3 regions of the Arthrobacter ginsengisoli genome follow, and region 3 is predicted to be linked to each of the others. Evidence: riboswitches for the same ligand, from Rfam matches in the RefSeq annotation. Region 3 holds a riboswitch; each other region holds the start of a gene.
What was found. A riboswitch is a leader RNA that binds a small molecule or an ion and turns the genes downstream of it on or off. The one in region 3 is predicted to bind cyclic di-AMP.
Positions count from the first base shown of each region.

Region 1: another riboswitch for cyclic di-AMP. It lies ahead of J2X01_RS01310 (C40 family peptidase); the one in region 3 lies ahead of J2X01_RS14845 (aggregation-promoting factor C-terminal-like domain-containing protein).
Region 2: another riboswitch for cyclic di-AMP. It lies ahead of J2X01_RS18560 (M23 family metallopeptidase); the one in region 3 lies ahead of J2X01_RS14845 (aggregation-promoting factor C-terminal-like domain-containing protein).

Region 1 covers NZ_JAVDVQ010000001.1:278,925-282,189, forward strand. The annotation lists gene J2X01_RS01300 (serine hydrolase) at 1-18, opposite strand, end outside; gene J2X01_RS01305 (dihydrofolate reductase family protein) at 228-815, shown strand; gene J2X01_RS01310 (C40 family peptidase) at 870-1,604, opposite strand; cyclic di-AMP (ydaO/yuaA leader) riboswitch at 1,609-1,778, opposite strand; gene J2X01_RS01315 (hypothetical protein) at 2,223-2,492, shown strand; gene J2X01_RS01320 (alpha/beta fold hydrolase) at 2,541-3,265, opposite strand, start outside.
Region 2 covers NZ_JAVDVQ010000023.1:39,984-43,248, forward strand. The annotation lists cyclic di-AMP (ydaO/yuaA leader) riboswitch at 305-474, opposite strand; gene J2X01_RS18560 (M23 family metallopeptidase) at 611-1,429, opposite strand; cyclic di-AMP (ydaO/yuaA leader) riboswitch at 1,435-1,650, opposite strand; gene J2X01_RS18565 (iron-dependent transcriptional repressor DtxR) at 1,796-2,491, opposite strand; gene serC (phosphoserine transaminase) at 2,757-3,265, shown strand, end outside.
Region 3 covers NZ_JAVDVQ010000013.1:48,797-52,061, forward strand. The annotation lists gene J2X01_RS14840 (VOC family protein) at 1-263, shown strand, start outside; gene J2X01_RS14845 (aggregation-promoting factor C-terminal-like domain-containing protein) at 312-1,070, opposite strand; cyclic di-AMP (ydaO/yuaA leader) riboswitch at 1,069-1,228, opposite strand; gene J2X01_RS14850 (sensor histidine kinase) at 1,333-2,964, opposite strand; gene J2X01_RS14855 (response regulator transcription factor) at 2,968-3,265, opposite strand, start outside.

The DNA.
Region 1 (3,265 bases), on a different contig from region 3:
CGAACCCCAGGAATCCATCGGGACTCATCGCCGGAACATCGAAGGAGACGCAACGTCGGCTGACGCCACAGGCTGGTTCGCAGGCATGGTTGTCCTTCTCAAATTGGGAACGCGGTACGGCTTCAGTTTCCTTATTCTGCCCCGGGCTCAGCCTAGCGCAAGAGGGCGCGCCCGTAGGAGCTGGATCACGTACGCTGGAACCTGGCAGCCCGGCGAAGGAGTCCTCAATGCGCAAGGTCATTCTGATGATGCAGGTGTCATTGGACGGATTCATGGAGGGTCCGGACCGGGACCTGAGCTGGCACCGGGTCGATGAAGAACTGCACAGCCACTTCAACGAGCTGCTCCGGACCATGGGAGCCTTCCTCGACGGCCGGGTCACCTATGAACTGATGGCCGGATACTGGCCGACTGCGGACCAGGACCCCTCAAGCTCCGCCCCGGAGGCCGAGTTCGCGGGAATCTGGCGGGACATGCCGAAGATTGTCTACTCCAGGACCCTGGTGACGGCGGATTGGAACACCGAGGTGGTGCGCGACGTCGTCGCCGAGGACGTCGCCAGGCTCAAGGAACAGCCCGGCGGCGACCTCGCACTTGGCGGTGCCGATCTCGCGGCGGCCTTCCGGCGGCTCGGCCTGATCGACGAGTACCGGATCTATGTGCACCCGGTGCTGGTCGGGCGCGGCAAGCCGCTGTTCCAGCAGATGGAAGACATGACGCCGCTCCGGCTGCTGGAGACCCGCACCTTCGGCAACGGTGTGGTGCTGCTGCGGTACGCGGCGGAGCCGGACACCGGGCAGGCAGAAGGCCGGTGATCCACTGCCCCCAAGGCAACCGATCGACCGGCCTTCTGTGCGCTGGCGGTACTGCTAGCCGGCGCGGACGAACGTCACGGGGCCCGTGGCGGTCAGCCAGGACAGCGGGTGCGCCATAGTGGCGTTCACGCCGTTCATGCCGCCACTGATGGCCTGGCCGTTACCGGCGTAGATGGCAACGTGGCCGGACTGGACGATGATGTCGCCGGGCAGGGGTGCTGCGACTACCTTGCCGTATTTCAGGAAGGCCTGCGGGCCGATGTTACCGACCGGGATGCCGGCGGCGTTCAGGGCCTTCTCCACCATGGCGGTGCAGTCCTGCGTGATGCCGATCTGGCCATAGGCCACGGACAGCAGGGTGGCGTTGACTCCACCGGCCGCCGGGGCAGGCGCAGCGGCGGGAGCGGCCTGGACCTTGACGGTCGCCTTGGCGGCCGCCGGTGCTGCGGGGGCCGCGGCCGGTGCTGCCGGGGCCTTCGGAGCGGCTACGGGCTTGGGCGCCTCCACCACGGGAGCCGGGGCAGTCTCAACGGCCGGGCGCTCGAAGGTGATCTGGACGGCGGAGTCCGCCATGACCGGCGCGGAGACCTGGCCCTGGATGTCGACGGACGACGCCGGGGCGGCGTCGCGCTGGGTTGGAGCATCGGCGGCGTTGGCGGCCATGGCGCCGCTAAGCACCATTCCGGAAGCGGCTACGAGTACTGCGGCCTGGCGGCCGATGGTGCCGGCGGTGCGGCGGTTGCTGCGAACGGCGGCGTGTTTGGGCGCACGGGTATTGCTAAAAGTCATTAAAGGAGCCTCTCCCAATGCCTGCGAGGTGAGCTGTCGGATTCGGATGGGAGGCACCCGGCCGCACACTCGGGCCCGACGATGGCGGGCCGTGCGGCTTCACCCCAAGACCCCTGGAGAACAGCGGGTCAAAAGTGGTTTCCCCGTCTCTGCCGGACGTTGCTGCGAGTTATCCCCACGCCGCGGCAGAGTTAGGCAATCGGCTGGGGAGAGCCTGTCTCGGAAACAACAGGCACGCTTCAACGGTAACGGAATGATCACGACAAGTCACATTGAGGTAACTGCCGGAGCGGTTGGCGGGGGTCCCGAGGCTGACACCCAGGAGTGAGGCTCCAGGTCCCCTCCCGGGGAGGGTCAAGCTCCGATTCCCGCAGGTCAGACTCACATTGCCGCCCCAGAGCAGCGGCGCTCGCCGCCCATCATTCCGATGCCGGAAACGCCCGGTGAAAGTGTGATCTTAATCCCAGAAGGCCGGCGGTGCCCGAGGTTCCAGCGGGTCGTCGATGTGTTCGTAGGACCCGGTTCCGGTGACCGCTTCCGGAATCACGCAACCCGCGGCGGACGCCACCCCAGGCATAGGATGATGCCATCACCGTTCCCGCAAGCGGAGGCCCGAAAATGAACAGCCCTGAAGCCGCCAGGCACTGTGTCGCCATCTGCCAGCTGAGCAATCAGCGGCCGGAGGACTTCAACGTCAATACCGAACTGTTGGTCCTGGAAAACGGGGAAATCCATGTGTCCACGTGGGACGCCGAGCCCCGCGACGGCGGATTCGACGTCCACGTCCTGAATGACCGGGTGGACGCCCTCGGCTTTATGGTGATCACCGATTGGGAGTTCTTCGACGAAAAGGCCTACGCCGTCGTGGAGCGCCGCCCGGGCAGCTGACCGCAACCTTTCCAGCGACGCCAGGGAGGTTTGCCTCTGACGTCGTTGTTAGGCCGCCCCGGTGGAGTCCAGCCATTGGTGAAGGGAGGAATTGAACAGCCCGGGATGAGTGAAAGGCATTCCGTGCCCCACGCCCTGGTGGACCTGTAGTGTGCAGTTCCGGAATTTCGCCTGGTGGTCTTCCAATCCGCGCAAGAGCCGGGTGTCCTCCTTGTCACCGGCCATCAGGATCGCCGGCCGTGAAGAGCCCAAAGCCTCAGGAGGAACGACGAACGAGAAATTGGCATGTATTAGGCGCTTGAGCGTTCCGGCGGATATAGACCGCGATAAGACGTAGTAGTCCTCGAACCTGGTTAGGGGAATGCCGAGTTGAGCCGCCTGGGCGCTGGCGAAGCGGCGGTTCCGGCACAGCGGTGCGGAAGCCGCGGCGAGCAGGCTGAGAGCCGCTGCTCCGCGCCACGGGCTCAGAAGGGAGCTGACCACCACGAGGCGCTCGACATGCTCAGGGTAGGACGCTGCCAGCTGGATCGCGATCTGACCGCCAAGGGAAAAGCCAATGACAGTGACCGGGCGGGCTCGTTCCAAAAGGCCGACCTCGTGTGCGACTGCATCTGCGGCTCCGGCGTGCGTGGAAAAGGTGCCATCGCCCTGCGGATGATGCCCCGGAAGACAAGGGGTAAGGACAGTGAAATCACGAGCGAAGCTGGCATTTTGCTCCGCCCACATCCACGGTCCAACTCCGCCGCCGTGAATGAACACGAGGGTAGGACGTT
Region 2 (3,265 bases), on a different contig from region 3:
TCTCTCTTTCGTGATCCTGGGTCCGCGCTTTTTGGGCGCGGGCTGAGGACGCTCCGGCATCTTGGGGGTACGCCGGATCGCCCCGAAATGGGTTACTTAGCGAAGGGTGTACTGCGAAGACGCGCCAAAAGCGGGAACTGCGTGCAGGTGCTTGGCCTGCGGGCCGGACTCAGCAGAGATTGAGTCGGCGGCACGGAATCCGTTCCGGGCACCGGCAAGGGCGACACGGAGATTGGATTCCAGCGGGCTCGTAAGAGCCGCGCAAGCGCGGTGACGCGCAGCATTGTGGCGTGAAGACACGAAAGTAGCCTCTCCCAATGCCTGCGAGGTGAGCTGTCGGATTCGGATGGGAGTCAACCGGCCGCGCTGCTTCCTGGGAAGCGTTGCGACTTAACCCCAAGGCCTTCTTACGAAGACCAAAATTGGTTCCCCCGCCCCTGCCAGACGATGTAATGCGAACGGACCTTGAGCGGTGGCAGAGCTAGGCAATCCACTCAAGAGCGCCAACTTCGGAAAAGTTGGCGTAGCTCAAACCTACAACAGTTGGGACTCGATGTCACATTCAGATCACGGCGTGTCAAAGGAATGCGAGAGCGTCCGATCAGCTTTGTTAAAGCCAGCCGGTCGGGTCAACGACTTCGCCGTTGACCATGACTTCAAAGTGAAGATGGCAGCCTGTGGAGGCGCCGGTGGTGCCGCTCATCGCCACGACATCGCCGCGGGAGACCTGCTGGCCCACCTTGACGGTGGCTGACGACAGGTGGTTGTAGGTGGTCTCCAGGCCGTTGCCGTGGTCGACCACCACCCGGTTTCCGCCACCGTAGGGATGCCAGCCGGTGAAGGTCACGGTGCCGCTCGCGGCCGCATGGACGGCGGTGCCGCACTGGGCGGCGTAGTCCTGGCCGCGGTGGAACTCCCCGGAGCCGCCCGTGATGGGGCTGACGCGGTATCCGAACGGCGACGCGGTTTTCAACTGGTCAAGGGGTGCCCCGAGGCTGCCCGCGGAGGCCGCTCGGGTAATCGAGCCGACGGACTGGGCGCTGAGCAACTCCTTGAGCTTTCCGTCCGGGTCGCCCTGCGTCGTGACGGAGGTGCGGCTGAAGTCGATCTTGGCCTCTGCGGCGGTGACGTCCGGCTGGACCGCGGCGGAGATGGAGCCGGCAGCGGAGCCGTCCGTGGCCATGACGGGGCCCGTGGCGGGGACCGTGACAGTGAGGACCAGTCCCGTGGCGGCCAGGGCGATGCCGGCCTTTTGCCCTACGCCGCTGGCGGCGGCGAAGTCAGTTACCTGGCGGAACGGGCTGCGCCGGCCCCGGCGTTCGTCACGGTGCGCGTCGCGTGGGCGGTCAGCCAGGACGGCGACGGCCGGACGGGGCTCCGGAGCGGGACCGGTCGCACGACGGCGGCCCCTGGCGGTCTGGGTGGTCAAAAAACGGTTCCTCTCTGGAGAGCCTGCGGAGTTAGCTGTCGGATTCGGGTCAGAGAGATCAAAGACCCGGTCCGCCGTAGCAAGCATCCAGGCACAGAGGCATCCAAAAGAGTCCCTCGGTGGAATGTGCTTGCCGCTGACGGACTTCACCCCAAGGCTGTAGAACAGCCGGAAGTGGTTCCCCCGCCCCTGCCAGAAAGGTGGTTCTGCGACTGATCCGCTGGCAGAGCTCGGCTTCGGATCAGGTAACGCTTTGGTATCGGTACTAGTGACCAACTATAGGCGATTAAGCCGCCCAGAGATAAATCCGTTATCCAGCCTGTGCACAACTCATGGGTCGTCCCATGACCGGCCAGTTAATGGCGACTAATCGACGGTGACAAAGACGTGGGCTGCAACCTCAGGCGGCAGCTCCAGTGCGCCTTCGATGTCCGGCACGCGCACCGAGATGTACTCCCCCACCCGCTCCAGCGACACGGATGCGCCCGGGCGGATGCCGCCCTCGTCGAGCTGGACGAGCAGTTCCGGTTCCACCTGGATGGGCTCGGCGAGCCGGCTGACCCTGACCCGGGAATCCGGGCCGTAGCCGGCCATGGCCTCCAGCAGGTTCACGACGCCGCCCGCGTGGGGCTGGGAAGGCAGGCCGCCCAGTTCGGCGAGGCCGGGAATCGGGTTGCCATAGGGCGAGACGGTGGGGTGGTTGAGCAGTTCGAAGATCCGCCGCTCCACGCGTTCGCTCATAACGTGTTCCCAGCGGCAGGCTTCCTCATGGACGTACGCCCAGTCGAGCCCAATCACGTCGGCGAGCAGCCGCTCGGCCAGCCGGTGCTTGCGCATCACTTCGATGGCACGTTTCCGGCCGGTTTCGGTCAGTTCAAGGTGCCGGTCGCCGGAAACAACCACCAGTCCGTCGCGCTCCATGCGTCCAATGGTCTGGGAAACAGTCGGGCCGGAGTGGCGCAGCCGCTCGGCGATCCGGGCGCGGAGGGCAACGATGTTTTCTTCTTCAAGTTCAAGAATGGTCCGGAGATACATCTCGGTTGTATCGATCAGATCCGTCATTCAGCTCAGCTCCTCGAGCGCCGTCCTTGCATGATTCCCACCGTACCGCGTGCTGCTGGCGCCCTGGCGGGGTCCGCCGTACGTTCGCAGGCCAGCTTAGCCTATTTTGAATTACTCCGGATAATCTCAGTGACCGGACTGTGACGGTGGCTTTTGCCTCCCCCGCCGGGGAGTCAGGCAGAATGAAACGGTGGCTTCGCCGCAGCCACCCTGACGGGCCACCTCCCGAACCGCACCTAAGAACCTGCCGAAAATTGGAGCCACAGTGAGTGACACGAGCATCACGATTCCCGCAAACCTCCTGCCCAAGGACGGCCGGTTCGGCGCCGGGCCCTCCAAGGTCCGCCCGGAACAGCTGTCGGCCCTCGCCGCGGCATCCAAGCTCCTGGGCACCTCCCACCGCCAGGCGCCGGTCAAGAACCTCGTGGGATCGGTCCGGACCGGGCTTAGCGAGTTCTTCCGGGCCCCCGAGGGCTACGAGGTCATTCTCGGCGTCGGCGGGTCCACCGCTTTCTGGGACATCGCCAGTTTCGGCCTGGTCGAGAACAAGGCACAGCACTTGTCCTTCGGCGAGTTTGGCTCGAAGTTCGCCGCGGCCACCAACAAGGCGCCGTTCCTGGCGGACTCCTCCATCATCAAATCCGAGCCGGGCACCCGCCCGGCGGCCCGGGCCGAGGCCGGCGTCGACGTCTACGCCTGGCCCCAGAACGAGACGTCCACGGGCGTGGCCGCTCCGGTCCAGCGGGTGGCCGGTGCCGATGCCGGGTCCCTGGT
Region 3 (3,265 bases):
GCATCCGCTTCGTTCAGCTGACCCCGCCGGGCTCCGGCTGCTCGATCGCCATTGGTGAGGGCCTCAGCGATGCGCCCCCCGGCACCGCCCCCAGCATGCAGCTTGTGGTCAGCGATATCGGGGCGGCCCACCAGCAGCTCAAGGACAACGGCGTGGACGTCAGCGACATCGATGTCCAGGACTGGGGTCATTTCGTCTATTTCGCCGATCCCGACGGCAACAAATGGGCAGTGCAGTACATCCCCAACCGCGGTGGCGGCTAGATCTTCCCTTCGGGAAGGCCGGACCGGCTGCAAAAAGACCAGAAGTTGTTAGTACCAGTTGTTGGCGTAGTGGAAGTTCAGGGCGCCGCAGGGTGAGCCGTAGCGGTCCTTCACGTACTTCAGGCCCCAGTTAATCTGCGTGCGGTAGTTGGTCCGGTAGTCCGCGCCCGCGCTGGCCATCTTCTCTGCCGGCAGGGACTGGACCACGCCGTAGGCGCCGCTGCTCGGGTTGGTGGCAGTCGTCTCCCAGTCCGATTCCTTGGTCCAGAGCTTCATCAGGCACTGCATCTGGCCGGCGGCCCAGCCGTAGGAGCCCAGCTGGCCGGCGGCGTAGGCCTGCGCGCCGGCAGGGTCATTGACGGCAACGGGGGCGGGCGCCGGTGCGGGCTCCGGAGCCGGCACGGCGGCCGGGGCCGGGGCAGCGACCGGTGCCGGCGGAGCCGCCGGGGCGGGTGCTTCGGCGGGCTTCACCTCGGCGGACGGGGCCGCGGCGCCACCGGTGGGGATCACGGCCTGGTTCGCGACCCGGACGCGTTCAAAGTCCAGGTGCGTCAACGGATCCGCCGTCGCGGCGGCCTGGGTGTTGCGGGCGGCTGTTTCGGACGCGTGTCCCGCGGCCCCGGCCCCCACGATCACCGCGCAGGCGGCGGCAACAACCGCAGCCCGGCGGCCGGTGGATCCGATTTTGCCGGCAAACCGGGCCCGCATCGAAGCGGGCTTGGCTGGGTCTGCGCGGTGGCGCGACGGCTTGGAGCGGGTCGTTTCTGCAGCGCCGTCAGGGCGTGATTGTGCCTTGAAATCAGTCATGATCGCCTCTCAACGCCTGCGGAGTTAGCTGTCGGGTTCGGATGAGGTCACCCGGCCGCACGGAAGTTCACGTGTCGGCTTCACCCCAAGGGCGCAAGATGCAAATTGCCCGGGAACTCTGGGTCCCCCGCCTCTGCCTGGTGCAGCGGAATCCGGGAGGCGGCAGAGCTTGGCGTGCATCCGGATATGCGGGCCCAGTGATGGCCGCACCCTGAAGACCGTACAGGACCCGGGCGCCTAAGTCACATTTCGGTAACGGAGATCACGATGGCGGCGTGGCGTCTTGCAACCTCTCCGGCTCGTCCTCTGGCGCGGTCGGCGCTGCCGGCAGGCGCACGGTGAACTCCGTCCGTCCGGGGACCGACGTTACGCTGACGGTCCCGCCATGGGCCGCAGTAATCGACTGCACGATGGACAACCCCAGCCCGCTGGTTCCTTCGGCGGAGGCGCTGGTAACAGGGGCAGCGCCCTCGGGAGCAGCCGACGGCGAACGCGGCGGATGAAGCGGAAGGCTGGGGAGGGGCCGCCGCCCGAGTGCCTGCGTCGTGACGGCCACCGGATTCTTCCGGGAGGCGTCCGCGCGGGTGAAACGCGCAAAGACGCGGTCCACGAACTCGGGGGCGATTCCGGGGCCGTTGTCCGTCACCGTCACCACGGCGGTTCCGTCCGGCATGAGCTTCACACCGGTCACGACCGTCGTGCCCGGTCCGGTGTGCTTTCGCGCATTGGAGAGCAGGTTGGCCAGCACCTGGTGGAGCTGGGTCGCGTCGCCGCGGACCACCACGGGCTCCTCCGGGAGCTCCAGGTGCCAGACCCGGTCCGGTGCCATGACCTTCTCATCACTTACGGTCTCGACGGCCAGCTGGGTGAGATCCACCTCGCTGAGCTTCAGCGGCTGGCCCTCATCCAGCCGGGCGAGCAGAAGCAGGTCCTCCACCAGGGTTGTCATCCGCTCGGACTGGCTCTGCACCCGGGCGAGGGATTTCTCGCCGTCGGGGGTGAAGTGCTCGGTCATCCGCATCAGCTCGGTGTAGCCGCGGATGGCGGTCAGCGGCGTGCGCAGCTCATGCGAGGCATCCGCGACGAACTGGCGGACTTTCATCTCGCTCTTGTGCCTGGCCTCCAGCGCGTTGGACACATTGTCCAGCATCAGGTTCAGGGCATGCCCGACGCTGCCCACCTCGGTTCCCAGGTGTGCTGCGGACGCCGGAACGCGCATGGCAAGTCCCACTTCGCCGGCGTCGAGCGGCAGGCGGGAGACCTGGGTCGCCACCTCGGAAAGCTGGTCGAGCGGCTTCATGGTACGGCGGATCAGCGCCGTTCCGGCGAGGCCGATCACGACGAGGCCGCCGGCGGACACAAGCACCATGGTCCAGACCAGGGAGGCCAGTGTGTTCTGCTTCTCCGCAAGCGGCAACCCGGTCACTATCACGGCGCCGTCCGGGGACTCGGCCGCTACCAGCCGGTAGGCCCCGGCGGACAGCGTCCGGTCCACCGGCGCCGTCCGGGGGGTGAGTTTGAGGAGTACGGCGTCGTCTTCGTCCGTGAGGGACTTTCGGGTGGCATCCTCAGCGAGGAAGCCGGCACTGCGGACGGAATCCTCCACGATCCGGGCATTCAGGGTGCCAATTCCCTGGCCCCGTGCCTCCAGGGGATCGCCGCGGCCGCCGGAGCGGCCAAAGTCGCGGGCCCGGACCGCTGCCTGCTCCAGCTGCGTGTCGAGCTGTCTGGTCAGGAAGACGTTCATCGAGGCATAGCTGACGACGCCGACGGCACCGCAGATCGCCACGAGCAGGGCCATGGCCACGAGGACGAGCCGGGTGCGCAGGTGCCAGGTGGACGGGTTGCGCCAGCTGAGCCCGGAGGGGCGGATTCCGCCGGAGCGTTCATGCACGGATCAGTCCGCCGGCTTCAGGACATAGCCGGCGCCGCGCACCGTGTGGATCATGGGCGGGTGGTTGGCATCGACCTTCTTGCGAAGGTAGGAGATGTAGAGCTCCACGATGTTGGCCTGGCCGCCAAAGTCGTAGTCCCACACCCGGTCCAGGATCTGGGCCTTGCTGACGACACGTTTCGGGTTCTCCATGAGGTAACGCAGCAGTTCGAACTGGGTGGCCGTGAGGTGGAGTTCTTCACCCGCCCGCCGGACCTCCCTCGTATCGACATTCAGGACGAGATCCCCGACGACGAGTTCG